Regions from separate parts of the Pseudomonas sp. NUPR-002 genome, predicted to be linked through region 2. Evidence: predicted binding sites of a transcription regulator. Region 2 holds the regulator's gene; the other holds the start of a gene.

Region 1 (15,503 bases), 1.2 Mb from region 2:
TCGATGAACTCTGCCGGCTTCAGGCCTTCGCGACTGACCAGGCGATTGAACTCGACCCGAGACACCCGCACGGCCAGAAGGCTGCTGCCTTCATCGTCGTGCTCTTCGCCCTGTACAGCACCCAATGCAAAGAACTGCGCGCGCAACCGCGCGAAACGCTGTTCAAGGCGCAAGGTTCCGATAAACAGGTCATCCCCCAGCAATTCGGCGACTGCCTGCCCCACCAGCTCCAGGCCACGCCCATCACGCGCCGAGACCCAGACCCGCTGTGGCTTGCCATCGGCATCACGCTGAATCTGTGGCTCAACGCCTTCAAGCAGGTCGAGTTTGTTATAGACCTCGAGGATCGGCAAGCCTTCTGCACCAATCTCCCCCAAGACCGCCATAACCTGCTCGATCTGCTCCATGCGATCAGGCTCATGGGCGTCGATCACGTGCAACAGCAAGTCAGAGTTGCTCGACTCTTCGAGCGTAGCCCGAAAAGCTTCGACCAGCTTGTGTGGCAGGTGGCGAATGAAGCCCACGGTGTCGGCCAGCACGATCGGCCCGACATCATCGAGCTCAAGTCGGCGCAGGGTTGGGTCGAGGGTCGCGAACAACTGGTCGGCCGCGTAGACCTCGGATTCGGTCAGGGCGTTGAACAGGGTCGACTTGCCGGCGTTGGTATAACCAACCAGGGACACTGACGGGATATCTGCCCGCTTGCGCCCGCGACGCGCCTGCTCGCGCTGACTGCGCACTTTCTCCAGCCGCGCCTTGATCTGACGCAGGCGCACCCGCAACAGACGACGGTCGGTTTCCAGCTGGGTTTCACCCGGACCGCGCAGGCCGATACCACCTTTTTGCCGCTCAAGGTGCGTCCAGCCGCGTACCAGGCGCGTGCTCATGTATTCAAGCTGGGCCAGTTCAACCTGCAGCTTGCCTTCATGGGTGCGTGCCCGCTGGGCGAAAATGTCGAGAATCAGACCGGTGCGGTCAAGCACGCGACACTCGAAGACTCGTTCGAGGTTACGTTCCTGACTGGGTGTGAGGGTGTGATTGAAAATCACCAAATCTACCTGTTCGGCTTTGACCAGGTCGCGTAATTCCTCGACCTTGCCGCTGCCAATCAGGTATTTGGCGGTGGGCTGATGTCGCGCCACACTGGCGAACGCGACTATATCGGCCCCAGCCGACAACGCCAGTTCCCGAAACTCCTGCGGATCTTCGCGCGCCTCAGGGTTCTGACCTTCCAAGTGAACGAGGACCGCTCGTTCACCACCACCGTGGCGCTCAAAGAACAAAGCAGACTCCTATCAGGCGTTACCTGGCTCAGCGTCGCCATGCTCGGATTCGGATGCGCTTGGCAGACGGATCGGACGCACAGGAACAACTGTCGAGATAGCGTGCTTGTAAACCATCTGGCTGACGGTGTTTTTCAGCAGGATCACGAACTGGTCAAACGATTCGATCGTGCCTTGCAGCTTGATGCCGTTAACCAAATAGATCGAAACCCCAACTTTTTCTTTTCTCAAAGTATTCAAGTAAGGGTCTTGTAGCGAATGCCCTTTTGACATATGCCGCACTCCTGTAAGGATCAATAGTAAAAAAACAAAAAAACTGATGGCTCAAGCCGCCCCACCCCCAAGGATAGACGGCAATTACAAGGACTCAGCTCAATATGGTGGCCGTTCCCAGGTATTTCAAGGTGCGAGACAGATTGTCGCAAGCCAGGCTGTCTAACCACTGCAAGTCAGCCCAACTACGCAACCAGGTGAATTGCCGTTTCGCCAATTGGCGAGTAGCAATAATGCCGCGCTCCTGCATTTCAACTGATGTTAACTTGCCATCAAGATGATCCCAGACCTGGCGATAACCAACCGCCCGTATAGACGGCAGTCCCGCATGCAAGTCACTTCTGGCTCGCAGCAATCGGACCTCGTCAACGAAGCCCTGTTCCAGCATTTGCCCAAATCGTAGCGCAATTCGTTCGTGTAAAACGTGACGATCGGCAGGCGCAATGGCCAGGCTGGCGACAGTATAGGGCAAATGACCCGCCGCCGAAGGGCCTGCGGCGCTACTTTCCGCGGATTGACGCTGACGATGTGCCGTCATTGTCATGCCGCTGACCCGATAAACTTCCAGCGCGCGGATCAGCCGCTGCGGATCATTGGGGTGAATTCTCGCTGCTGACTCTGGGTCAACCGCCGCCAATTGCTGATGCAAGCCCTGCAGGCCGAGGCGCTCAGCCTCCTCTTCCAGCTCGGCGCGCACCTGCGGATCGGCAGCCGGCATGTCGGCCAGGCCGTCAACCAATGCCTTGTAATAGAGCATGGTGCCGCCGACCAGCAGCGGTATTTTACCGCGCGCAGTGATCTCGGCCATGGCTTGCAGGGCATCACGACGAAACTCGGCAGCCGAATAGCTCTGGGCCGGGTCGAGAATGTCGATCAAACGATGGGGATGGGCAGCCAGCACCTCTTTCGAGGGCTTGGCAGTACCGATGTCCATGCCTCGGTAAACCAGTGCCGAATCGACGCTGATCAACTCGCACGGCAGCACCTTGGTCAGCTCGATGGCCAGATCGGTTTTGCCCGCCGCGGTCGGGCCCATCAAGAATATCGCGGGAGGTTTACCACTCATTTTATCGACCGCGCAAAAACAGTTTGTCCAGATCGTCCAGGCCCATCTGGGTCCAGGTCGGTCGGCCATGGTTGCACTGGCCGCTGCGCTCGGTGTTTTCCATATCGCGCAACAGGCCGTTCATCTCCGCTATCGCCAAGCGGCGGTTAGCGCGGACTGCGCCGTGGCACGCCATAGTGCCGAGCAGTTCGTTCAAATGCGCCTGAATGCGGTCGCTGGTACCGTATTCCATCAAGTCGGCCAGCACATCCTGGACCAGGCGGTTGGCCTCGGCCTGCTTGAGCAGCGCCGGAATCTGCCGAATCGCCAGGCTCTCCGGGCCCAGGCGCTGAAGCTCGAAGCCCAGGCGCTGGAACCATTCGGCGTGTTCTTCGGCGCAGTCGGCCTCGCGCTGACTCAAGGCCAGCGACTCAGGCACCAGCAGGGGTTGGCCGCTCAGGCCTTCGCTGGCCATGGCCACCTTCAAGCGCTCGTACATAATGCGCTCGTGGGCCGCGTGCATGTCTACCAGCACCAGACCCACGGCGTTCTCGGCGAGGATGTAGATACCTTTCAGCTGGGCAAGGGCATAGCCCAACGGTGGAATGTCACCCTGGCTGTCGGGCAACGCCACCGGCGCCGCTTCGTTGAGCGGGGCAAAAAACTCGCGGTAGACGCCCTGCGCTTCCGCTGCCGGCAAGGCCTGAGTTGGGCGCGGGGTGTACTGATACTGATAGCCAGCGCCGCTGCCGCCACCGCTACTGCTGCTACCCATGCTGGAGGGGCGCATACCCGGCTCGGCCACAGGCTGTTCCAGCAGGTTGGCGGCCAGGCGCATTTCGCCCTGGGGGCCGAACTCGCCGGCCTGCAGGCCGCTGGGACGGATGATTTCGCTGCTGGCGGCAGGCGCGGCCAGTTGATCTTCCGGCCGCACGTCAGCCAAGGCCCGATGCAGGGTGCCATAGAGGAAGTCATGCACCATGCGTCCATCACGAAAACGCACTTCATGTTTGGTCGGGTGTACGTTGACGTCGACGCCAGTGGGGTCGACTTCAAGAAACAGCACGAAGGTCGGGTGCCGACCGTTGAACAGCACATCGCGATAAGCCTGGCGCACGGCGTGGGCCACCAGCTTGTCGCGCACCGCCCGACCGTTAACGAAGAAATACTGCAAATCGGCCTGGCTGCGCGAGAAGGTCGGCAAGCCTACCCAGCCCCACAGGTGCAGACCGTTACGCTCAATCTCGATGGGCAGTGCCTGCTCCAGGAACCCCGGGCCGCAAATCGCCGCCACACGCCGGGCGCGGGCGGTATCGTCCTGGGCCTCGTGCAGGCTGAGAATGCTCTTGCCGTTGTGGCGCAGGTGAAATGCCACATCAAAACGCGCCAGCGCCAGGCGGCGGATCACTTCCTGCAGGTGATCGAATTCGGTTTTCTCGGTTTTGAGAAACTTGCGCCGTGCCGGAGTATTGAAGAACAGGTCGCGCACTTCCACCGAGGTGCCCACTGGGTGCGCGGCCGGCTGCACGCGCGGGGCCATGTCACGCCCTTCGGTCTCTACCTGCCAGGCCTGGTCGGCATCGCGGGTACGCGAGGTGAGGGTCAGGCGCGCCACCGAACTGATCGAAGCCAGGGCCTCACCACGGAACCCCAGGCTCATGACCCGTTCCAGGTCTTCCAGATCACGGATTTTGCTGGTGGCGTGACGGGCCAGGGCCAACGGCAGGTCATCGGCAGCAATGCCGCTGCCATCATCACGCACCCGCAGGAGCTTGACGCCACCCTGCTCGACTTCGACGTCAATACGCCGGGCACCGGAGTCCAGGCTGTTTTCCAGCAGTTCCTTGATCACCGATGCCGGGCGCTCGACCACCTCACCGGCGGCAATCTGGTTCGCCAGCCGCGGGCTGAGCAGCTCGATTCGCGCACTGCCGGTCATTGCTGGGACGCCAGGGCAGTCGCGGGGATGTTCAAGCTCTGCCCGACTTTAAGTTCGTCGGTCTTGAGGTTGTTGGCCGAGCGCAGGCTGGCCACGTTGACCTGATAGCGCACGGCGATCATTGCCAGTGTTTCACCCGGACGCACGCTGTGCTCGCGCGGGCCTTGGGCAATCTTGCCGCTGTCACGCAGGAAAGCGATGTAGGTGCCCGGCGGCGGGTTCTGCTGGAAGAACTGGCGCACACCACTGTGGATCGAGCGCGCCAGCGATTGCTGATGGCTCGGGGTGGCCAGCTTGGCCGCCTCGTTGGCGTTGGAGATAAAACCGGTTTCAACCAGAATCGAGGGGATGTCTGGCGATTTGAGCACCATGAATCCGGCCTGCTCGACCCGACGCTTGTGCAGCGAGGTGACCCGACCCATGTTGCCCAGTACTTTCTGCCCGACGTTGAGGCTGGAACTGAGCGATGCGGTCATCGACAGGTCGAGCAACACGCCCGCGAGCATGCGGTCCTTGTCATCGAGGCTGACGTTACCGGCACCACCGATCAGGTCCGAACGGTTTTCACTGTCGGCCAGCCAGCGCGCGGTTTCCGAGGTGGCACCACGATCGGAGAGGGCGAACACCGAGGCACCAAAGGCCGCTTTCGACGGCGCAGCGTCGGCGTGAATCGAAATGAACAGGTCGGCGCCCTTCTTGCGGGCGATCTCCGTACGTTTGCGCAACGGAATGAAATAGTCACCGGTACGCGTCAGCTCGGCACGGAAGCCTTTTTCGCTGTTGATCTGGCGCTGCAACTCTTTGGCAATCGACAGCACGATGTCTTTTTCATGCTGGCCCTTGGAGCCGGAAGCGCCCGGGTCTTCGCCACCATGGCCTGCATCGATGGCGATGACGATGTCACGCTTGCCGCTAGGCACAGGGGTCAGCTTGATGGCTGGCTGCGCAGGCGTGACCGGCACGGCAGGCGTGGTGGCCACTGGCGGTGTTGGCGGCGGCGAAACCGCGTCGGCCGCCTGGTCGTACAGATCGACAACCAAACGATTGCCGTACTGGGCGTTCGGCGCCAGGGTGAAGCTCTTGGGCGTCACCGACTTGCTCAGGTCAATCACCACGCGCAGGTCGGTAGGCGTGCGCTGGGCCGAGCGCACACTGGTAATCGGGGTGTTGGAGGTAGACACCGACAGCGGTGCAGCCAGGGTCGCGCCATTGATGTCGATAACCAGGCGGTCCGGGGCACTCAGGGTAAAGACGCTGTGCTGGACAGGCCCTGAAAGGTCAAACACCAGACGCGTGTTATCCGGTGCTCGCCATAAACGCACACTTTTAACTTGCGTGACGGCCCAAGCATCAACAGTTACCGCCGTAAGCAGCAATCCTACGACCGCAACCAGCGCGCGAATGCGCATACCTATCCCCATTTTCTATTTGAATTCCAAGGCCAGAGCGGCACACCAGGCTTCGCCACGTGCCCCCTGCGGCGACAGGTTCAGCGAACGACCGCTCGCCTGGGGGCTTATGGTAATGGTCAGGTCGGGCTTTGGCAAAACACCTGCCCCCTTTTGGGGCCACTCGAACAGGCACAAGGCGTCATCTTCGAAGTAATCGCGAATACCGAGAAACTCCAGCTCTTCAGGATCGACCAAGCGGTAGAGGTCGAAGTGGAAGGCGCGGATGTCGCCGATTTCATAGGGCTCAACCACAGTAAAGGTAGGGCTTTTGACCGCCCCCTTGTGCCCCAGACCACGGATAATGCCCCGCGACAGGGTGGTTTTGCCCGCCCCCAGGTCGCCTTCCAGAAAAATCACGCCGTGACCTTTTGTCACTTCGGCGATACGGGTCCCGAAGCGGACCATGGCCTCTTCATCGGCCAAAAACAGGGTTACACCTGACACGCTGAATGCTCCTCCAATAAATGACGAATGGCCGGAACCAGATCACTGGCCGCCAAGCCCCGACCCTGCGCGCCTAGACGCTCTCCGGCACAGGCATGCAACCAGACCCCCAGGCATGCGGCGTCCCACGCCGACAGGCCTTGCGCCAGAAGCGCCCCAAGCACGCCGCTGAGCACATCACCCAGCCCTGCTCCCGCCATGGCGGGGTGACCGCGATCACACAAACGCAGTTGCCCGCTCGGGTCGGCCACCAGGGTGCCCGCGCCTTTGAGCACACATATGACCGCGTATTTGCGTGCCAGTTTGCGCGCCGCCCCGGCACGATCGGCCTGCACTGCTTCGGTAGACATGCCCAGCAAGCGTGCAGCTTCGCCTGGATGCGGGGTCATGATCGAGCCCGAAGCGATCGGCAGCGGCTCCCGTGCCAGCAGGTTCAAGGCATCAGCGTCCCACACCTGTGGAGCCGCAGCGTTGACCACTGCCGACAATAAGCTGCGGCCCCAGGCGGCCTGGCCAAGACCAGGCCCTACCACCAGCACCGATGCCCGCTCAAGTGGCGTCATCAACTGATTGGCCGAATGCACGCCCAGGCACATCACCTCGGGCAATCGAGCCAGCGCCGCAGGCACGTGCTCGCTGCGGGTGGCCAGCGAAACCAGCCCGGCGCCACAGCGTAACGCCGCTTCGGCACTGAGCATGACCGCCCCGCCAGTGCCACGATCACCGCCGACCACCAGCACATGGCCAAAGTCACCTTTCTGCGCTGCCCACGGGCGTGGCGCAAGTGCAGTCAATGCGCGACTGCTAAGGGTTTGTGGCTGGTTTGCCGAGTGTTTGGTCTGAGGCATGGGTCAAAGGCTCCGATGTCTGGCAGAATTATACGCACCTGAGTCTGCGTTGCCTTATTTCCCATGTCCGCTTCTATCCCCGATCTTCCTGTACTGGCCCAATCGATCAAGGATTGGGGCAAAGAGCTCGGCTTTGCCCATGTCGGCATTGCCGGGGTGGATCTGGCCGAGCACGAACAACACCTGGAACGCTGGCTGCAAGCCGGCTACCACGGTGAAATGGACTACATGGGGGCCCACGGCAGCAAGCGCTCACACCCCGACCAACTGGTACCGGGCACGCTGCGCGTGGTGTCGTTGCGCATGGACTACTTGCCAGGCGACACGCGCATGGCCCAGCAACTGGCCCAGCCGGAAAAAGCCTACATCTCCCGTTATGCCCTGGGACGCGATTACCACAAGCTGGTGCGCAAGCGCGTCCAGCACCTGGCCGAGCGCATTCAGAAAGAAATTGGCCCGTTCGGCTTTCGCGCCTTCGTCGACAGCGCCCCGGTGCTGGAAAAGGCCATCGCCGAACAGGCCGGCCTTGGCTGGATCGGCAAAAACACCCTACTGCTCAACCGCAAGGCTGGCAGCTACTTCTTCCTCGCCGAGCTGTTCGTCGACTTGCCGCTGCCGGTCGACCCGCCCCAGACCAGCGAACACTGTGGCCGTTGCAGCGCCTGCCTGGACATCTGCCCCACCCAAGCCTTTGTCGGGCCCTATGTGCTGGACGCCAGACGCTGCATTTCCTACCTGACCATCGAATTGAAAAGCGCCATTCCCGAAGAGTTGCGCGCCCTGATCGGCAACCGGGTATTCGGCTGCGATGACTGTCAGATCGTCTGCCCGTGGAACCGCTTTGCCCGGCCCACCGCCGAGAACGACTTCAAGCCCCGGCACAACCTCGACAGTGCCGACCTGGCGGAACTGTTCATGTGGGACGAACAGACGTTTCTCGACAGCACCGAAGGCTCACCGCTGCGCCGTGCCGGTTATGAGCGCTGGTTGCGCAACCTGGCGGTAGGGCTGGGGAATGCGCCGTCGACCATTCAAGTGCTGGAGGCACTCAAAGCACGCCTGGACTATCCGTCGGAGTTGGTGCGAGAGCATGTGCAGTGGGCATTGGCGCAGCATTCATCGCGGGGCAAGCCCGCCCCCACACACCCTACCGGTGGGAGCGGGCTTGCCCCGCGATGATGCTCAATGCTCGTCGTTGTAATGAAACTTCGGCATTTCCCAATGGAAGCGAATGGCCAACAGGCGCAGCAGGAAACCACCAAACAAGGTCAGTAAAATCGCCTGTTCACTGGGCACATTGAAGTGCACGCAGCCCAGGTAAAACCAGGCTGCAGCAAAGGATACGCTGGCGTATAGCTCGCGCCGGAAGATCAGCGGAATATCGTTACAGAATATATCGCGAAGAATCCCGCCAAATACCCCAGTGATTACCCCACTGATCGAGGCCACCAACATACCCTGGCCCATTTCCAGCGCAGTCATGCAACCGATCAAGGTAAACGCCACCAGGCCCAGCGCATCGAGCACCAGGAACAACGAACGCAAGTGACGCATCAAGGGTGCGATGAAAATGGTCATCAGCGCGGCGAAGCTGGTCAGCACCAGGTATTCAGGGTGTTTCACCCAAGTCAGCGGGTAATGCCCAAGCAACACGTCGCGCACCGAGCCGCCGCCCAATGCGGTAATGCAGGCGATCAACACCACGCCAAACCAATCCATGCCGCGACGCCCGGCAGACAGCGCGCCAGTCATGGCTTCAGCGGTGATAGCAATGAGGTAGAGCATCAACAACATGGTGCGGATCCGTGCAAGGGGGCGCGCAGTCTAACCAGTTGCCTCAAGCACCAAAAGGGGGCGCCGCACGGATTGTCTGTACAAGCGTGCGGCGACACGATCAGAACTTGATGAAGTGCTCACGGTAGTGGCGAAGTTCATTGATCGATTCGCGGATGTCATCCAGCGCCAGGTGAGTACCACCCTTCTTGAAGCTGTCACGCACTTCAGGTGCCCAGCGCGCTGCCAGCTCTTTGAGGGTCGAGACATCCAGGTTGCGGTAGTGGAAGTAGTTTTCCAGGCCACGCATGTGACGGTAGAGGAAGCGTCGATCCTGGCAGATGCTGTTGCCGCAGATCGGCGACTTACCCTTAGGCACCCACTGTTCGAGGAAGGCGATGGTCTGGGCCTCGGCCTCGGCCATGCTGACCTTGCTGTCCTTGACCCGCTGCGTCAGGCCGGAAGCACCGTGGGTACGGGTGTTCCACTCGTCCATGCGCGCCAGCACTTCATCGCTATGGTGAATGGCTATCACCGGGCCTTCGGCCAGGGTGTTGAGGTCGCTGTCGGTAACAATAGTGGCCATTTCGATGATGACATCGTGGTCCGGATCCAGACCGGTCATTTCCAGGTCGATCCAGATCAGGTTCTGTGGGTTCTGCATGATTCTGCTCCTCGGTAGGTGCGCAGTTTAGCCTAGTGGAGCGTGCTAAACTCCTCGCCGTTTAATAATGCATGTCTCACACGGAACCTTCATGGCCAAACGCCAGCTCAATCGCCGCCAGAACTGGCGGATCGAAAAAATCCAGGGTGAACGCGCTGCCCGCGCCGCCAAACGCGAACAACAGACCCTGAAGGAGCTCGAAGGCGGCGACCTGGGCCCCGAGCAACTGGGCTTGGTCATTGCCCACTTTGGCGTGCAGGTCGAAGTCGAGGCACAGGACGGTGATGACGCCGGCCAAGTATTCCGCTGCCACTTGCGCGCCAACCTGCCAGCACTGGTCACCGGTGACCGTGTGGTCTGGCGTGCCGGCAACCAGGGCATCGGCGTTATCGTTGCGCAGATGCCGCGTAACACCGAACTGTGCCGCCCCGACAGCCGTGGCCAGCTCAAGCCGGTTGCCGCCAACGTCGACCTGATCGTGATCGTCTTCGCTCCGGCGCCAGAACCTCACGCCAATCTGATCGACCGCTATCTGGTGGCCGCTGAGCATGCTGGTATTCGCCCCCTGTTGCTGCTCAACAAAGCCGACCTGATCAACGAACAGAACGCCCCGGCGCTCAATGCGTTGCTGGCGGTGTACCGGCAACTGGGCTATCCCGTGCTGGAGGTTTCAGCCCACCACGGTGATGGCATGCAGCAGCTGCAAGCGCAGCTGGACGGCCATATCAGCGTCTTCGTCGGGCAATCGGGGGTCGGCAAATCGTCGCTGGTCAACAGCCTGCTGCCCGATGTGCAGACCCGCGTTGGCGACCTCTCGGAGTGGTCCGGCCAGGGCACGCACACCACCACCACTGCACGCCTGTACCACTTCCCCGGCGGCGGTGAGCTGATCGACTCTCCAGGTATTCGTGAGTTCGGTCTTGTCCACGTCAGTCGCGCCGACGTCGAAGCAGGCTTTATCGAATTCAGCGACTTGCTCGGCACCTGCCGCTTCCGCGACTGCAAGCACGACCGCGAACCTGGCTGCGCTCTGCTCAAGGCCTTGGAAGACGGGCGCATCCAGCAGCAGCGCATGAACAGCTACCGCTCGATCCTTGCCAGCTTGCCGCAAGACAGCTACTGATCGCCTGGGTGAGGCTTACCGCGAGCCTCACCCTGCGGCTCTGTAGGACAAGCTTGTGGGAAAAGTTACCCAGCAAAGCAGGACCCTTCCTTAAATATCGTGGTCCCTTGCTGTCATAGCGGCTTTCATTGATTGTCACCTTTCAGGTTCGCCACCACGAAGCGAATCATCGCCATACCCTGCGTATGAAAGGACTCAACAATGACAATTCGATCCTTGCTCATCCACTGCCCTGCCTGCACACCCGGAGGGCTTGCCTGATGCCTGTCGTTATCAGCTATCGCCACCCACAACGCCTTGATGCCTACGTGATCAGCGAACGTCTGAAACTTGAAGGCATTGCCACCCACCTGGACCTGTTCGACGGCGACGCCGGGCAGACGGCCGACGATATCAGCGGCGTGCTGTGCAGCAACATTCGCAGCTGTACCCACCTGATCACCGTGCTTTCTCAGGACAACGCCGAAACCTGGTGGGTGCCTTTTCAGCTCGGTGCTGCCACCCTCAGCAATCGCCGCATCTCGCTGTATCACTGCGCAGAGAGCCCCTTGCCGGACTACCTCGACAAGTGGCCGGTCATGAGTGTGAGGGCGCACCTGGACCTGTTCGTTCTTGCTTACCACGACGAGCAGACCTTCAACCGCGCCATTGCCCGAGACGAGAGCGACGCCGACGCCTTGAACCGCCTGAACGCCGGTTTCTTCCATGCCGACCTGAAGGCCAAGATCCGCCGTGGATTTTGAGCCACCCCAGATAACACAACGCCCGTGGGCATCGCTGCACACGGGCGTTGTGTTCTGAGCGCAGGATTACTCCTTGCTCTCGTCCATCTTCAATACGCCATCCTCGAAGATATTCAGCTTCTGACGCAACTCACGGGGCTGCATCGGTTCGGCCTCGGGTGCCGCTGGAGCCGGAGCAGCAGGCGCGGGTGCATTGGCACCTGGCGCTGCACCTTCCGGCGCCGCAGGCTGAGGCTGCTCACCTTCAATGGTGCGCTGGGCCTTTTTGGTCAGGACAATAATGTCGATACGGCGGTTGACCGGATTGAACGGGTTGGCCCGGTCAAACAGTGATGACGAGGCATAACCCACCACCCGCGCCACCTGATCGTCCGGATAACCTCCCGCTACCAGGGCGCGGCGTGCCGCGTTGGCACGGTTGGCCGACAACTCCCAGTTACCGAAATCACCAGTACCGGCGTATGGCTTGGCATCGGTATGGCCGCTGATGCTGATCTTGTTCGGCACCGCCTTGATGGTATCGGCCATGGCCAGCAAGATATCTTCGAAGTAAGGCTGCAAGCGGGCGCTGCCCAGATCGAACATTGGCCGGTTTTCCGCATCCATGATCTGGATGCGCAAGCCATCCTGGGTGATTTCGAAGAGGATCTGATCCTTGAACTTCTGCAGTTGCGGGTTCTCTTCGACCTTGTTCTGCAACTCTTGCAAAAGCAACTCAAGGCGCTCGCGCTCAACTTGCTCAGCCATGCTCTCAACCTTGTCCTGATCCAGCTGAATGCTGGTATCGGGTGTCGGTTCAGACTTCACTTCCGGGTTGATGGTTTTTTCCGGAGCGAGCTGCGGCGAGCCGCCCAGGTCAATAATGTAGGGCGTGCCGCTTTCAGAAAAACCGATCGGGTCTTTGAAGTAGCCGGCGATAGCGATCTTCTGTTCCGGCGTGGCCGTGGACATCAGCCAGAGCACCAGGAAGAACGCCATCATCGCCGTGGCGAAGTCGGCGAAGGCGATTTTCCAGGCACCACCGTGGTGGCCGTCGCCAAAGCGCTTGACGCGCTTGACGATAATGGGCTGATTGTTCTCCATGACTTAGCGACCGCGAACCGCTTGTTCCAGCTCGGCGAAGCTCGGACGGTGGCCTGGGTACAGCACCTTGCGCCCGAATTCCACGGCCAGCGACGGTGGCATGCCGGAAGCCGAGGCCACCAGCGAAGCCTTGATGGCTTCGTAAACGTTGAGCTCTTCCTTGGCGTCCTGACGCAGGCAGGTAGCCAGCGGGCCGAAGAAGCCATAGGCCGCCAGAATACCGAAGAAGGTACCTACCAGCGCCGCACCCACGTGCAGGCCGATGGACTTCTGGTCGCCGTCACCCAGCGAGGCCATGGTCACCACGATACCCAGTACCGCCGCGACAATACCGAAACCTGGCATACCGTCAGCGATGCCTGTCACCGCATGGGAGGGGTGCTCAAGCTCTTCCTTCATGCTCAGCAGCTCCATGTCGAACAGGCCTTCAAGCTCATGCGGAGCCATGTTGCCGGTGGACATGATGCGCAGGTAATCGCAAATGAACGCGGTCATGCGCTCATCGCCCAGCACTGCAGGGTATTTGGCAAAAATCGGACTGGCAGCGGCGTCTTCGATATCGGCTTCGATCGCCATCATGCCTTCACGCCGGCTTTTGTTGAGGATCTCGTAAACCAACCCGAGCACCTCGATATAGAAGGTGTGGGTAAAGCGCGTACCAAACATTTTCAGCGACTTTTTGATTACATGCATGGTCATGTAACCAGGGTTCGCCTGCAAAAACGCACCAAAGGCCGCACCACCGATAATCAGCACCTCAAAAGGCTGGATCAGTGCAGCAATTTTGCCGTGGGACAGAACATATCCGCCGAGCACACTCGCGAATACGACGATGATGCCGATAATTTTAGCCATAGATTGAAAGCACTTACTGTCGTGGTCAGGGTCGTGGGCGGAAGTTAATAAAACTCTTCTTCTACTTATCGGCAGATCTGCGCCAGACTATAGTCAGTCAAGGCGAAAAGCCAGTTCGGCCCCCTCAGCATGCCAATTGAAACCATCGTGCCAGATCAAACACCAAAAACACTCGATGCCTGGGTCAAACTTCTCGATAGCGTACGACTGCCTGTTCCCCAGGCCAGTTACGAGCGCGTCAACGCCGCCATTGCCGACAGCCGCCGCTCACTGCGTGATATCGCGGAGATAATGCAGAGCAGCCCAAGCCTGGTGCTCAGCGTGATGCGCGAGGCCAACCATCACACCAACTCCAGTATTGGCGAGCCGGCCGAAAGCCTTGAAATAGCCCTGAACCGTCTGGGCCTGGCGCGCACAGCAGCGCTGCTGGAACGTTTGCCTGCGCTCCCAGAAGCCGACATTTCACCAGCCCTGCGCCAGTTGCAACTGGTCAGTCAGCACGCCAGCCAGCAAGCCAATGGCCTGTTCGCCAGCCGTCTGGCGCGACTCTGGCAGGAAATCCACTGGGGCAGCCTGTTGTTTCTGTCACCACTGTGGCCTTTGGCCCTGACTTACCCCAAGCACATTGAGGCGTGGGAACTGCGGGTGGTACACAAAGGTGAGTCGGCACAACAGGTAGAACTGGAGTTGTTTGGCGTACGGGTGCTGAGCTTGTGCAAGGCACTGGCCGAACACTGGCGCCTGCCGGATTGGGTCACTCGCGGCTACCACCTGCTGCAGGATGAACAACGCTTTCTGGCCCAGGCGCTGCACATCGCTCGCGAACAAAACAGCCTGCGCCAGCAACAACACCTGGACGAACACCCGCACCTGCGCCGCTGGTTCAATCAACCGGCCAACACCGTACTGCTGGCCAACGGCCTGGCGCTGGCGGCGCAAGTGGGCTGGACCAGCCCTCACGTTCGGCGCTGGCAACTATTGATCAGTCTGTATCTGCAGGTTGGCGTAGACGATGTTCAACAATTAACGCACCAGCAAGCGGCAAGCAGCGCTCGCCAGCATGCATGCAAGGATCTGTTTCACCCGGCCGAAGCGTTGCTCTGGCCCTGGCAACAACGCCGCCGTCACCCTGGGCAGATCGCACCGCCACCGCCCTCGGCCCAGGCGTTGGGCACCTGGCGCAAGCTCTGTGCCGAACTGCTGACTGAGCCCAGCCCCTTCAGCAACGCCATCCACCTGGCCACCCTGGCGCGTGATGCCCTGGTAGCCTGCGGCATGCAGCGGGTCGTACTGCTGATGACCGATAAATCACTGACGCAGTTGCGGGTGCAACAACTGGCTGGCGTACCGACAGAGGCGTCGAGCCTGGTGTTAGCCATCGAGCACAGCAAACTGCTCCAGCGCTTGATGAGCAGTGCCGCGCAGTTACGCCTGACACCCGAAAACCATGCGCAATTTTCCGCCCTGCTGCCGCCGCAGCTTCGCGCGCTGTTTCGCAGCGAGCACGTCTTGCTGCGCTCACTGTCGAGCAATGGTCGGGTGGTGATGCTGGTCATTGCCGATCAAGACGCCAAGCCGCTGACCGACATCAGCGTGCAGGCCTTCGGCAAAACCGCGCAATGTATCGAACGAGCCTTGACCGCCTTCAGCAACCGCAGCGCCTGACCCATGCGCTACAATCGCCACCCCTGCTCTACTCTGGAGACTCTGGATGACTGACTTTTCTGGCTTGCCCCTGGTAATCGAGCCGGCTGACCTGCAAGCCCGGCTGGATGTACCCGAGTTGATCCTGGTAGACCTGACCAGTGCCAATCGCTATGGCAGCGGTCATGTTCCAGGGGCACGCTTCGTTGACCCCAAGCGCACGCAATTGGGCCAACCACCGGCACCGGGCCTGCTTCCGGCCAAGGCCGATCTGGAAAAACTGTTCGCCGAACTCGGCCACAACGCCAACGCGGTGTATGTGGTGTACGACGACG
Region 2 (14,434 bases):
TGTTTCGCGATGCCTTGTGGCTGACCACCCTGATGGTGGCCGTGCTGGTGGTGCCCAGCCTGCTGGTCGGCTTGATCGTGGCGATGTTCCAGGCGGCCACGCAGATCAACGAACAAACCCTGAGCTTTCTGCCGCGGTTGTTGGTGATGCTGCTGACCTTGATCGTGGTCGGGCCTTGGCTGGTGCAGAAGTTCATGGAATACATGCTGTCGCTGTACGGCAGCATCCCGCAGTTGATCGGCTGAGCTGTCGATGCTTGAGTTGACCGACACGCAGATCAGCACCTGGGTGGCCAGCTTCATCCTGCCGCTGTTTCGTGTGGCTGCGGTATTGATGACCATGCCGGTGATTGGCACCACCCTGGTGTCGACGCGTATCCGCCTGTACCTGGCCGTGGCGATCACTGTGGTGATCGTGCCCGGCCTGCCGCCGATTCCGCCGGTCAGTGCGCTGGACCTCAGTGCGCTGCTGTTGATCGCCGAGCAGATCATCATCGGTGCGCTGTTTGGCATGGCGCTGCAGCTGTTTTTCCAGATCTTCGTGATTGCCGGGCAGATTGTCGCGATCCAGATGGGTATGGCCTTCGCCTCGATGGTCGACCCGGCCAACGGCGTCAACGTGGCGGTGATCAGTCAGTTCCTGACCATGCTGGTGACCTTGATGTTCCTGGCTATCAACGGCCATCTGGTGGTGTTCGAGGTGCTGACCGAAAGCTTTACCACCTTGCCGGTGGGTGGCGGTTTGCTGGTCAATCACTTCTGGGATCTGGCCGGGCGCCTGAGCTGGGTGCTCGGTGCGGCGCTGTTGCTGGTGTTGCCAGCGATCACCGCGCTGCTGGTGGTCAACATCGCCTTTGGCGTGATGACCCGTGCGGCGCCGCAGTTGAACATCTTCTCCATCGGCTTTCCGCTGACCCTGGTGCTGGGGCTCGGGATTTTCTGGGTGACACTGGCTGACCTCGTTCCGCATTACCAGGCGCTGGCCTCCGAGGCCTTGCAATGGTTGCGTGAACTGGCAAGGGCGCGCTGAGCATGGCAGAGAGCGAAAGCGGTCAGGACAAAACAGAAGACCCCACCGAGAAACGCAAAAAAGACGCCCGGGAAAAGGGCGAGATCGCCCGTTCCAAGGAACTCAACACGGTGGCGGTAACCTTGGCCGGTGCCGGTGCGCTGCTGGCGTTTGGTGGGGGTATCGCCCAGTCGATGATGGAACTGATGCGCAGCAACTTCGTGTTATCGCGTGAAGTCATTACCGATGAGCGCTTCATGGGCATCTTCCTCATGGCCGCTGGCAAGTCGGCGATGTTGAGCATCCAGCCGGTGTTGCTGGTGTTGCTGGTGGCCTCGATCATCGGCCCGGTCGCCCTGGGTGGTTTCCTGTTTTCCGGCAGCTTGCTGGAGCCCAAATTCAGCCGCATGAACCCTATGGCCGGGATCAAGCGGATGTTCTCGGTCAATGCCCTGTCCGAGTTGCTCAAAGCGCTGGCCAAGTTTTTCATGATTCTGATCGTCGCCCTGGTGGTGCTCTCGGCAGACCGCGACGACCTGCTGGCGATTGCCAACGAGCCGTTGGATCAAGCGATCATCCATGGTGTCCAGGTGGTGGGTTGGAGTGCCTTGTGGATGGCCGCCGGGCTGCTGTTGATCGCGGCGATCGACGTGCCGATCCAGCTGTGGCAAACGCATCAGAAAATGCTGATGACCAAGCAGGAAATTCGCGATGAATACAAAGACAGCGAGGGTAAACCGGAGGTCAAGCAGCGCATCAGGCAGCTGCAGCGCGACGCTTCGCAGCGCAGGATGATGGCGGCGATTCCCGATGCCGACGTCATCATCACCAACCCGACGCACTACGCCGTAGCGCTCAAGTACGACCCGGAGAAGGGCGGTGCGCCGTTGTTGCTGGCCAAAGGTGCCGACTTCATCGCCCTGAAAATCCGCGAAATTGCCAACGAGCACAAGATCCAGGTGCTGGAATCGCCGGCGTTGGCGCGGTCGATCTACTACTCCACCGAGCTTGAGCAAGAAATCCCCGCAGGCCTGTACCTGGCGGTGGCCCAGGTATTGGCCTACGTCTACCAGATCCGCCAATACCGCGCGGGCAAAGGCAAGCCGCCGGAGCCGCTCAAAGACCTGCCGATCCCTCCCGACCTGCAGCACGACTAACGCCTGTAGGAGCGGGCTTGCCCCGCGAGGCGTACCGACTGACACACCGCCATCGCGGGGCAAGCCCGCTCCCACCGGGCAAAAACACTGTATTTCGCAAAGTTGGAAAGCTTCTTGCAAAGGCAGCGCTGCGCGCGTCAAACGCGTCAAAGTTTTGCTTGAGCTAGACGAGGAATACCGGTGGATCGCTCTCAGTTAATCAACAGTGCCCGTAACAACCTGGCCGGTTTAGGTCGGGGGAATCTGGGTGTGCCGCTGTTGTTGCTGGTGCTGCTGGCAATGATGATGTTGCCGATCCCGCCGTTCCTGCTCGATGTGTTTTTTACCTTCAACATTGCCTTGTCGATTGTGGTGTTGTTGGTCTGTGTTTACGCCCTGCGCCCCCTCGATTTCGCTGCGTTCCCGACCATTTTGCTGGTAGCGACGCTATTGCGCCTGGCCCTGAACGTGGCCTCCACGCGGGTGGTGATGCTCCACGGTCACGACGGTCACGCTGCCGCCGGTAAGGTGATTCAGGCCTTCGGCGAGGTGGTGATCGGCGGTAACTACGTGGTCGGTATCGTGGTATTCGCCATTTTGATGATCATCAACTTTGTGGTGGTGACCAAGGGTGCCGGGCGTATTTCCGAGGTGAGCGCGCGTTTCACCCTCGATGCGATGCCCGGTAAACAGATGGCCATCGACGCCGACCTCAACGCCGGCTTGATCGATCAGGCCCAGGCCAAGGCGCGTCGTACCGAGGTGGCGTCTGAGGCCGAGTTCTACGGTTCGATGGACGGTGCCAGCAAGTTCGTCCGCGGTGATGCCATCGCTGGCCTGTTGATTCTGTTCATCAACCTGATCGGCGGCATTCTGGTCGGTATGTTCCAGCACAACATGAACTTTGCCGACGCCGGCAAAGTGTATGCCTTGCTGGCGATTGGTGACGGTTTGGTGGCGCAACTGCCATCACTGCTGCTGTCCACCGCCGCAGCGATCATGGTGACCCGTGCTTCTGGCTCCGAAGAGATGGGCCAGCAAATCAATCGGCAGATGTTCGAGTCACCTAAAGCGCTGGCAGTGTCGGCGGGCGTGATGATCGTCATGGGCCTGGTGCCAGGCATGCCGCATATCGCCTTCCTGAGCCTGGGTGCGTTGGCCGGTGGCGGCGCTTATCTGCTGTGGCGCAAGCAGCAACAGGCCAAGATCAAGGCGCAGGAAGAGGTGCAGCGTCAGCAGGACCTGCTCCCCTCGCCGCAGCGGGCCATCGATACCAAGGAACTGGGCTGGGACGACGTGACGCCGATCGACATGATCGGCCTGGAAGTCGGTTACCGGCTGATTCCGCTGGTTGACCGCAACCAGGGTGGGCAGTTGCTGGCGCGAATCAAGGGGGTGCGCAAGAAGCTCTCCCAGGACCTGGGCTTTCTCATGCCGACGGTGCACATCCGCGACAACCTCGACCTGGCGCCCAGTGCCTATCGCCTGACCCTGATGGGGGTAATTTTGGCCGAGGCCGAGATTTATCCGGACCGCGAGTTGGCGATCAACCCGGGGCAGGTCTTCGGTACCCTCAACGGCATCGCCGCACGTGATCCGGCCTTTGGCCTGGAGGCAGTGTGGATCGACGTCAATCAGCGCAGCCAGGCGCAGTCGCTGGGCTACACCGTGGTGGACGCCAGTACCGTGGTTGCCACCCACTTGAACCAGATTCTGCACAAGCACTGCCATGAGCTGATCGGCCATGAAGAAGTGCAGCAGTTGCTACAGGTGCTGGCCAAGGCCTCGCCGAAACTTGCCGAAGAGTTGGTGCCGGGCGTCATTACATTGTCAGGCCTGCTCAAGGTCCTGCAGGCGTTGCTCGCCGAGCAAGTGCCGGTGCGTGACATTCGCAGCATTGCCGAGGCTATCGCCAACAATCCGGCCAAGAGTCAAGATACCGCCGCGCTGGTCGCAGTGGTGCGCGTCGGATTGTGTCGCGCAATCGTGCAAAGCATTGTTGGCGTTGAGTCCGAGCTGCCTGTGATCACCCTTGAGCCAAGGTTGGAACAGATTTTGCTCAATAGTCTGCAAAGGGCCGGGCAAGGTCAGGAAGACGGTGTTCTTCTTGAACCGAGCATGGCTGAAAAGCTTCAGCGTTCGTTGATCGAGGCTGCCCAGCGTCAAGAGATGCAGGGGCAACCGGCGATCCTGCTGGTCGCAGGACCAGTGCGGGCAATGCTGTCGCGCTTCGGCCGCCTGGCTGTACCGAATTTGCATGTTTTGGCGTATCAGGAAATACCTGACAACAAGCAAGTTACCATCGTTGCCACAGTAGGCCCCAACGGCTGAGGTAGTGGGTTATGCAAGTTAAGCGTTTTTTCGCCGCCGATATGCGTCAGGCCATGAAGCTGGTTCGAGATGAGCTGGGGGCTGATGCCGCCATCATCGGTAACCGACGGATTGCTGGCGGTGTCGAGCTGACGGCTGCGCTGGACTACAAGCTGTCCGCCCTGGCGCCACGGGTTCCGAACGTCGAGCTCGAAGATGAGCTGCGCAAGACCCAGTCGCGGATAGTCACGGCACAGGCCGAGCTCAGCAGCCGCTCCGAGAGCGAGGAAGGCAACCGTCAACTGTTTGCCGGTTTGCCGCTGACCGCTTCCGAGCCACTGGTCGAGCCACAGGTTGAAGCGCCTGCGGCCCCGGTGGCTGCAGCCGCTGCGCCGGTTGACCCGCGTCTGTTCGATGCCATGCGCAGCGAACTGACTGGCCTGCGCGAGTTACTCGAAGTTCAGCTGGGCTCGTTGGCCTGGAGCCAGTTGCAGGGCAACCAGCCACAGCAAGCCAACCTCTGGCGGCGTTTGCAACGCATTGGTCTGTCTGCGCCGATCGCGCGCGAGCTGCTGGACCTTACCGCGGGCATCGAAGAGCCGCGTCATGCCTGGCGCATGCTGCTCGCGCACCTGGCGCGGCGTATCGATGTGCCAGAGATCGAGCCGATCGAAGAAGGTGGCGTGATTGCCATGGTCGGCCCGGCGGGCATGGGCAAGACCACTACGCTGGCCAAGCTGGCAGCGCGCTACGTACTCAAATACGGCGCGCAGAACCTGGCACTGGTGAGCATGGACAGTTTCCGTATCGGTGCCCAGGAACAATTGAAAACCCTGGGGCGCATCCTCAATGTCTCGGTGACCCATGTCGACCCGGGGCAATCGCTGGCGCAGGCACTGGACCCACTGCTGCGCAAGCGCGTGGTGCTGATCGATACCGCCGGTCTGCAAGCCAGCGATCCGGCTTTGCGGATGCAGCTGGAAACCCTTGCCGGACGCGGTATTGCGTCTAAAAATTATCTGGTGCTGGCGACCACCAGCCAGAAGCAGGTGCTGACGGCCGCTTATCACAGCTACAAACGCTGTGGGCTGGCCGGGTGCATCCTGACCAAGCTTGATGAAACGGCCAGCCTCGGGGAAGTCCTGAGCTTGGCGATCAGTCACGAACTGCCTGTGGCCTATCTAACCGATGGTCCGCGCATTCCTGACGACCTGCACCTGCCGCGCCGCCACCAGTTGGTTAGCCGCGCAGTGAGTGTGCAGATGCAAGACGAGCCCAGCGAAGAGGCGATGGCCGATATGTTCGCTGATCTCTACCACAGCCCCGGCAAGCGAGTTGGCTGAGGTGATTGTGAAGACGTTGCAAAGTATCTGCATTGATGGACTGCCAGGCATTTTTCAGGTGTTGAAAGCGCAGCCGGTCATGTGGCCTCGGTCTAAGCAAGACAAGGTAATAAGCAAACATGGGTAGCATGCATCCCGTACAGGTGATCGCCGTAACCGGCGGTAAAGGTGGCGTCGGCAAGACCAATGTGTCGGTGAATTTGTCATTGGCGCTGGCAGAGCTTGGCCGTCGGGTCATGCTGCTCGATGCCGACCTGGGCCTGGCCAACGTCGACGTTCTCCTGGGACTGACGCCCAAGCGCACCCTGGCCGACGTCATCGAAGGCCGTTGCGAGCTGCGCGACGTGCTGCTGCAGGGGCCCGGCGGTGTACGCATCGTGCCGGCGGCCTCGGGCACGCAGAGCATGGTGCACCTGGCGCCTGCCCAACATGCCGGCCTGATCCAGGCGTTCAGCGAGATCGGCGACAACCTCGATGTGCTGGTGATCGATACCGCTGCGGGTATTGGTGACTCGGTAGTCAGTTTTGTCCGTGCGGCGCAAGAGGTGCTGTTGGTGGTGTGCGATGAGCCCACCTCGATCACCGACGCCTATGCGCTGATCAAGCTGCTCAACCGCGATTACGGTATGAATCGTTTCCGCGTGCTGGCGAACATGGCGCAGAGCCCTCAGGAAGGGCGCAACCTGTTCGCCAAGTTGACCAAGGTCACGGATCGCTTCCTTGACGTCGCCCTACAATACGTCGGCGCGGTGCCTTACGACGAATGCGTACGCAAGGCGGTGCAGAAGCAGCGAGCGGTCTATGAAGCCTTTCCGCGTTCCAAGTGCGCGTTGGCATTCAAGGCCATTGCTCAGAAGGTCGATACCTGGCCGCTGCCAGCCAACCCGCGTGGTCATCTGGAGTTTTTTGTCGAGCGCCTGGTGCAACCGACAAGCGCGGGACCGGTGCTATGAACGCCAGCGGCTATCGGATGTACAGCAAGGCTTCGCGCGATGGCCAGTATGAGTTGATCGAGCGTTACGCACCGTTGGTCAAGCGTATCGCCTATCACTTGCTGGCACGCTTGCCGGCCAGTGTGCAGGTGGAAGATCTGATCCAGGCCGGCATGATCGGCTTGCTCGAAGTCAGCAACAAATACGACGCGAGCAAGGGTGCCAGTTTCGAGACCTACGCCGGTATCCGCATCCGCGGGGCAATGTTGGACGAAGTACGTAAAGGGGACTGGGCACCGCGTTCGGTTCACCGCAATACCCGCATGGTCAGCGACGCGATTCGTGCAATTGAAGCAAAAACCGGCCGTGACGCTAAAGATCACGAAGTTGCTGCCGAACTTCAATTGAGTCTCGATGATTACTACGGGATTTTGAATGACACCTTGGGCAGTCGCCTGTTCAGTTTCGACGACCTGTTGCAGGACGGCGAACATGAAGGACTGCACGAGGACGGCGCCAGTGTCCAGCTCGAGCCTTCGCGCGATCTGGAAGACGAACGCTTTCAGGCGGCGCTGGCCGATGCCATCGCCAACTTGCCTGAACGTGAGCGTCTGGTGCTGGCGCTGTACTACGACGAAGAGCTGAACCTCAAGGAAATCGGTGAGGTCCTGGGGGTCAGCGAATCGCGCGTCAGCCAGTTGCACAGTCAGTGCGCGGCGCGTTTGCGCAGTCGCCTGGGGGAATGGCGGGCGCGTTGAACGCAGGTTCAATGCAGTCGCGAAATGTAGTGCCCGAATTGATTGAATGCGCGTTCAGCGCTGAACGCGTTAAAGACTGCTTGGAGGTCTAATTGAACAAAGACATGAAAATCCTCATCGTCGACGATTTTTCGACGATGCGGCGGATCATCAAGAACCTGTTGCGTGACCTGGGCTTCACCAATACCCAGGAAGCGGATGACGGCAACACTGCACTGCCGATGCTCGAAAGCGGCCATTTCGATTTCCTCGTCACCGACTGGAACATGCCAGGCATGTCGGGTATCGACCTGCTGCGCAAAGTGCGTGCCGACGAGCGCCTCAAGCACCTGCCAGTGCTGATGGTGACTGCCGAAGCCAAGCGCGAGCAAATCATCGAAGCCGCCCAGGCCGGTGTGAATGGCTACGTGGTCAAGCCGTTCACCGCGCAAGTGCTGAAAGAAAAGATCGAGAAGATCTTCGAGCGCGTCAACAGCTAAGACACGCCACGGGGGCGCTATGGAGCAAACACATTCATCACTGGACGGCTTCGAGTCGACACTGAAGAAGCACGCTCACGAACTGGTCGACAGTCTTGAGCGCGGCAAATTCGGCGACGCGGTGCAACTGATCCATCAGCTGAACCAGACCCGTGACCGTGGCCTGTACCAGGAAGTCGGCAAGCTCACGCGAGAGCTGCACAGCGCGATCGTCAGCTTCCAGATCGACCCGCAAATGCCGCAGGCCGAGGAAGTCTCGCAGATCACCGATGCCACCGAGCGCCTGTCCTATGTGGTCAAGCTGACCGAAGGGGCGGCCAACCGCACGATGGATCTGGTTGAGGAAAGCACCCCGGTGCTGCATGAGCTCAGCGATGAAGCCCGTGACCTGCGCACCGACTGGCAGCGATTCTTGCGCCGCGAAGTGGCGGCCCCGGAGTTCCGCGAGCTGATGCACCGCATCGACCGTTTCCTGGAACGTAGCGAGGAGGGTAGCCGCAAGGTCGCCGGTCACCTCAATGACATTCTCCTGGCACAGGACTATCAGGACCTGACCGGGCAGGTGATCAAGCGTGTTACCGCGCTGGTCACCGAAGTAGAAAGCAATCTGCTCAAGCTTGTGCTGATGGCCAGTCAAGTCGACCGCTTTGCCGGTATCGAACATGACCACCAGCAGCTGCGCGCTGAGAAAGATCAAGAAAAACATCCGACTCGGGGTGAAGGTCCGCAGATTCATGCCGATAAGCGTGAAGACGTTGTGTCCGGTCAGGACGATGTCGACGATCTGCTGTCCAGCCTGGGTTTTTAGGGAGCACGTTTAATGAGCTTCGGCGCCGATGAAGAGATCCTTCAGGATTTTCTGGTAGAAGCCGGCGAGATTCTTGAGCAACTGTCCGAGCAACTGGTCGAGCTGGAAAGCCGTCCGGATGATGCCGATCTGCTCAATGCAATCTTTCGCGGTTTTCACACTGTAAAAGGGGGCGCCGGCTTCCTCCAGCTCAACGAGCTGGTGGAGTGCTGCCACATCGCCGAAAACGTCTTCGACATCCTGCGCAAGGGTGAGCGTCGCGTTGATGCGGAACTGATGGACGTGGTGCTGGAGGCCCTGGACACGGTCAACAGCATGTTCGGTCAGGTGCGTGAGCGTAGCGACATCACCCCGGCTACGCCTGAGTTGCTGGCGGCGCTGTCGCGTCTGGCCGAGCCTGCTGCTGCTGCCGAACAAGCACCAGCGCCCGAACCTGAACCGGTCGTTGAAGCTCAAGCTAGCACCGACATTACCGACACCGAATTCGAGCAACTGCTGGACTCGCTCAATGCGGTCAAGGCCGAAGCCGAAGCTCAGGTGCAGGCGCCTGAAGCGGCCAGTGACGAAATCACCGACGCCGAGTTCGAGTCGCTGCTCGATCAGTTGCATGGCAAGGGCCAGTTCGCGCCCGACAGCATCAGCGCAGCGGCACCCGCGCAGGAGGCGCCGCAAGGCGCTACCGACGAAATCACCGATGCCGAGTTTGAAGCGCTGCTGGATCAACTGCATGGCAAGGGCAACTTTGCCGTCGATGCCCTGCCAGGTGCAACTGCGCCCGCCGCGGCTGCCGCTCCCGCGCCTGAGGCGACGTCGGGCGATCATATTTCCGAGCATGAATTCGAAGCCTTGCTCGATGAACTGCACGGTAAAGGCAAGTTCACCCCCGACAGCGTTGCCCCGGCGGCTGTTGCCGTAGCTCCGGCTGCCGCTGTTGTCGCTGCCAAGCCTGCGGCAGCACCAGCGCCTGCACCTGCTGCCAAACCAGCTGCTGCACCGGCCAAGGCTGCGGCGCCTGCGCGGCAAGCCCCTGCGGCGGCCGACAAACACGCGGTCAGCGAAACGGAAACCACCGTACGCGTCGACACTGCGCGCCTGGACGAGATCATGAACATGGTCGGCGAACTGGTGCTGGTGCGTAACCGTCTGGTGCGCCTGGGCCTGAACAGCGGCGATGAGGCCATGTCCAAGGCGGTATCGAACCTGGATGTAGTGACCGCCGACCTGCAGACCGCGGTGATGAAAACCCGTATGCAGCCGATCAAGAAGGTCTTCGGGCGCTTCCCGCGCCTGGTTCGCGACCTGGCCCGGCAGCTGAAAAAAGAGATCAACCTGGAGCTGGTCGGTGAAGAAACCGACCTCGACAAGAACCTCGTCGAGGCCCTGGCCGACCCGCTGGTGCACTTGGTGCGCAACGCCGTCGACCACGGTGTCGAAACCCCGGAAGAGCGTGAAGCCGCAGGCAAGCCGCGTGGCGGCAAAGTGGTGCTGTCGGCCGAGCAGGAAGGCGACCACATCCTCTTGTCGATCTCCGATGATGGCAAGGGCATGGACGCTAACGTCCTGCGCGCCATCGCGGTCAAGCGCGGGGTGATGGACAAAGACGCCGCCGACCGTCTCAGCGAAACCGAATGCTACAACCTGATTTTCGCCCCGGGTTTCTCGACCAAAACCGAGATTTCCGACGTGTCCGGCCGCGGCGTGGGCATGGACGTGGTGAAAACCAAAATCTCCCAGCTCAACGGCTCGATCAATATCTATTCGACCAAGGGCCTGGGCTCGAAGATCGTCATCAAGGTGCCGCTGACCCTGGCGATCATGCCGACCCTGATGGTGATGCTGGGCAACCAGGCATTCGCCTTCCCGCTGGTCAACGTCAACGAAATCTTCCACCTGGACCTGTCGCGCACCAACGTGGTCGACGGCCAGGAGGTGGTGATCGTGCGCGACAAAGCCTTGCCGCTGTTCTACCTCAAGCGCTGGCTGGTCAGTTCCGCCGCTCATGAAGAGCAACGCGAAGGGCACGTGGTGATCCTTTCGGTGGGCACCCAGCGGATCGGCTTTGTCGTCGATCAACTGGTGGGCCAGGAAGAAGTGGTCATCAAACCGCTGGGCAAGATGCTCCAGGGCACGCCAGGCATGTCGGGTGCCACCATTACCGGTGACGGGCGCATTGCGCTGATCCTCGACGTGCCGAGCATGCTCAAGCGTTACGCCGCCCGGCGTATTTGATTCTGGTGGCGCGGCTTGCACGCCGCGCCCCCTAATGGAGTGTTTATGGCAGTCAAGGTCCTGGTGGTGGATGATTCCGGTTTCTTCCGCCGCCGTGTCTCGGAAATTCTTTCAGCGGACCCGACTATTCAGGTCGTCGGTACCGCGACCAACGGCAAGGAAGCGATCGACCAGGCACTGTCGCTCAAGCCCGATGTCATCACCATGGACTACGAAATGCCCATGATGGATGGCATCACCGCTGTACGTCACATCATGCAGCGCTGCCCGACCCCGGTGTTGATGTTCTCCTCGCTGACCCATGAAGGCGCGCGGGTGACCCTCGACGCCCTGGATGCCGGTGCGGTCGATTACCTGCCGAAAAACTTCGAAGACATCTCGCGCAATCCGGAGAAGGTCAAACAAATGCTGTGCGAAAAGGTGCATACCATTTCGCGCAGTAACCGCCGTCTGGGCAGCTATGCCGCCCCTGCGCCGCAACCGGCAGCGGCGGCTCAGCCAAGCGTCAGTAGCCTGGGCAGCAGCGCTGCACCTCGTGCGGCAGCGCCGGTTCGCGCGGCAGCTGTGGCCAGTTCGCCAGCGCCCAAGCGCAAGCCTTACAAACTGGTGGCCATTGGCACCTCGACCGGCGGCCCGGTGGCGCTGCAGCGGGTGCTGACGCAACTGCCTGCCAGTTTTCCGGCACCTATCGTGCTGATTCAGCATATGCCGGCGGCGTTCACCAAGGCCTTTGCCGAGCGTTTGGACAAGCTGTGCAAGATCCGCGTCAAAGAGGCCGAAGACGGTGACATGCTGCGTCCTGGTCTGGCGCTGCTGGCCCCGGGTGGCAAGCAGATGATGATTGATGGTCGCGGTGCGGTGAAGATTCTGCCGGGCGACGAGCGTTTGAATTACAAGCCGTGTGTGGATATCACCTTCGGCTCGGCGGCCAAGTCCTATGGCGACAAGGTGCTCTCGGTGGTGCTGACCGGCATGGGCGCCGACGGCCGTGAAGGCGCACGCCTGCTCAAGCAGGGCGGCAGCACGGTGTGGGCTCAGGATGAAGCCAGTTGCGTGATCTATGGCATGCCGATGGCGATCGTCAAAGCCAACCTTGCCGATGCGGTGTACAGCCTCGATGAAATCGGCAAGCACCTGGTTGAGGCGTGCGTCTGATGGATGTTTTGAGCTTAATCGGCATCATCCTGGCGTTTGTCGCGATTGTCGGCGGCAACTACCTTGAGGGTGGTCACCTGTCGGCACTGATCAACGGCCCGGCGGCCTTGATCGTACTGGGCGGTACCCTGGCGGCGGCGTTGCTGCAGTCGCCGATGAGCGCCTTCAAGCGTGCCTTGCAGATTGTCCGCTGGATCATCTTTCCGCCGCGCATCGACCTCGCTGGCGGTATCGATCGGGTGGTCAACTGGAGCCTGACGGCGCGCAAGGAAGGCTTGCTGGGCCTGGAAGGTGTCGCTGATGCCGAGCCGGACCCTTACGCCCGCAAAGGCCTGCAACTGCTGGTTGATGGTGCCGAGCCGGAAGCCATTCGCAGCATTCTGGAAGTGGATTTCTACACCCAGGAAGGCCGTGACATCCAGGCGGCCAAGGTGTTCGAGTGCATGGGCGGCTATGCCCCGACCATCGGCATCATCGGTGCGGTCATGGGCCTGATTCATGTCATGGGCAACCTCGCCGATCCTTCGCAGCTGGGCAACGGTATCGCCGTGGCATTCGTGGCCACCATCTACGGTGTGGCCAGTGCCAACCTGATCCTGCTGCCGATTGCCAACAAGCTCAAGGCGCTGGCCATGCGTCAGTCGCGTTACCGGGAAATGCTCCTGGAAGGGCTGCTGTCGATTGCCGAAGGTGAGAACCCACGCTCGATCGAGCTGAAGCTTCAGGGCTTCATGGAGTAATACATGGCCCGCCGTCGACAACCCGAGGAACACGAAAACCACGAACGCTGGCTGGTGTCCTACGCCGACTTCATCACCTTGCTGTTCGCCTTTTTCGTGGTCATGTACTCGATTTCCTCGATCAATGAGGGCAAGTACAAGATCCTCTCCCAGGCCCTGATCGGGGTGTTCAACGACCCTGAGAAAAGCATGCGGCCGATCCCCATCGGTGAAGAACGGCCACTGACCGTCAAACCGGCCGAGCCGCTGATCAAAGACAGCGATCAGGTCGATGCGGGGCTGGCGCAAACCAGCAGTGACCCGCTGAAAACCATCACCGATGATGTGCGCGATGCCTTTGGCGACCTGATCAAATCTGACCAGATGACGGTGCGTGGCAACGAGCTGTGGGTTGAAATCGAGCTCAACTCCGCGCTGCTGTTTGGCAGTGGTGATGCGATGCCCAGCGATGTGGCGTTCAACATCATCGAAAAGGTCGCCAACATTCTCAAGCCCTTCGCCAACCCGGTACACGTCGAAGGCTTTACCGATGACTTGCCGATCCGCACGGCGCAGTACCCGACCAACTGGGAGCTGTCTTCGGCGCGTGCCGCCAGCATCGTCCGCCTGCTGGCCATGCAAGGGGTCAACCCGGCGCGCATGGCCTCGGTTGGCTACGGCGAGTTCCAGCCGATTGCCAGCAACGCCAGCGCAGAGGGCCGCGCACGCAACCGGCGGGTGGTGCTGGTGATTTCCCGTAACCTGGAAGTGCGCCGCAGCCTGACCGGTACCGGCAGTGCCAATGCCACGCCGGATGCGGCAATGCAGCGGGCTGGCACACAAACTGCACCGCCAGCGGTATCACCGACGGTGGGGGGCAATCGCGTCAATCCTCCGTCACCGACCCTATAACCGTTCCCGGTGGGGCAGGTTGTCATACCGGGAGGAAGCAACGTAATGAGAGTCTGGGCAGTAGCCAATCAAAAAGGTGGCGTCGGTAAGACCACCACATCCATCGCCCTGGCCGGTTTGCTGGCCGAAGCGGGCAAGCGCGTGGTTGTGGTTGACCTTGACCCGCACGGCTCGATGACCAGCTACTTCGGGCACAATCCGGACACCCTGGAACACAGCAGCTACGACCTGTTTCTGCACAAAGGCGCGGTGCCGGAAGGCCTGCCCGGTCAGCTGCTGCTGCCCACCAGTGATGAAAACATCTCGCTGTTGCCTTCGAGCACGGCGTTGGCGGTGCTTGAACGCCAGTCACCCGGGCAAAGCGGGCTGGGCCTGGTGATCGCCAAGTCTCTGGCGCAGCTGTGGCAGGATTTCGACTACGCCATCATCGACAGCCCGCCCTTGCTCGGTGTGCTGATGGTCAACGCCCTGGCGGCCAGCCAGCAGTTGGTGATTCCGGTGCAAACCGAATACCTGGCGGTCAAGGGCCTGGAGCGCATGGTCAGTACCCTGGCGATGGTCAACCGCTCGCGCAAGCAGGCGCTGCCTTACCACATCGTGCCGACCCTGTTCGACCGCCGCACCCAGGCCTCCATGGGCACCTTG

The links. Region 2 encodes FliA, which starts transcription of late flagellar genes. Its sites were predicted from a motif close to CTAAAGTTTNNNNNNNNNNNGCCGNTAA; they were not measured.
Region 1: a site for FliA is predicted at 13,590-13,617, ahead of motA (flagellar motor stator protein MotA). Genes of this name have one in related genera too.

What each region holds. Positions count from the first base shown of each region.
Region 1 is NZ_CM150476.1:5,711,446-5,726,948, forward strand. It holds gene hflX (ribosome rescue GTPase HflX) at 1-1,283, opposite strand, end outside; gene hfq (RNA chaperone Hfq) at 1,296-1,556, opposite strand; gene miaA (tRNA (adenosine(37)-N6)-dimethylallyltransferase MiaA) at 1,651-2,622, opposite strand; gene mutL (DNA mismatch repair endonuclease MutL) at 2,624-4,540, opposite strand; gene ACVWSC_RS26345 (N-acetylmuramoyl-L-alanine amidase) at 4,537-5,961, opposite strand; gene tsaE (tRNA (adenosine(37)-N6)-threonylcarbamoyltransferase complex ATPase subunit type 1 TsaE) at 5,965-6,435, opposite strand; gene ACVWSC_RS26355 (NAD(P)H-hydrate dehydratase) at 6,423-7,283, opposite strand; gene queG (tRNA epoxyqueuosine(34) reductase QueG) at 7,347-8,462, shown strand; gene ACVWSC_RS26365 (trimeric intracellular cation channel family protein) at 8,466-9,077, opposite strand; gene orn (oligoribonuclease) at 9,178-9,720, opposite strand; gene rsgA (small ribosomal subunit biogenesis GTPase RsgA) at 9,812-10,843, shown strand; gene ACVWSC_RS26380 (molecular chaperone Tir) at 11,104-11,586, shown strand; gene motB (flagellar motor protein MotB) at 11,653-12,669, opposite strand; gene motA (flagellar motor stator protein MotA) at 12,673-13,524, opposite strand; gene ACVWSC_RS26395 (HDOD domain-containing protein) at 13,654-15,189, shown strand; gene ACVWSC_RS26400 (rhodanese-like domain-containing protein) at 15,236-15,503, shown strand, end outside.
Region 2 is NZ_CM150476.1:4,511,020-4,525,453, reverse strand. It holds gene fliQ (flagellar biosynthesis protein FliQ) at 1-245, shown strand, start outside; gene fliR (flagellar biosynthetic protein FliR) at 253-1,029, shown strand; gene flhB (flagellar biosynthesis protein FlhB) at 1,032-2,165, shown strand; gene flhA (flagellar biosynthesis protein FlhA) at 2,346-4,475, shown strand; gene flhF (flagellar biosynthesis protein FlhF) at 4,487-5,797, shown strand; gene fleN (flagellar synthesis regulator FleN) at 5,917-6,750, shown strand; gene fliA (RNA polymerase sigma factor FliA) at 6,747-7,487, shown strand; gene ACVWSC_RS20635 (chemotaxis response regulator CheY) at 7,592-7,966, shown strand; gene ACVWSC_RS20630 (protein phosphatase CheZ) at 7,986-8,774, shown strand; gene ACVWSC_RS20625 (chemotaxis protein CheA) at 8,787-11,003, shown strand; gene ACVWSC_RS20620 (protein-glutamate methylesterase/protein-glutamine glutaminase) at 11,049-12,158, shown strand; gene ACVWSC_RS20615 (flagellar motor protein) at 12,158-12,898, shown strand; gene motD (flagellar motor protein MotD) at 12,902-13,789, shown strand; gene ACVWSC_RS20605 (ParA family protein) at 13,835-14,434, shown strand, end outside.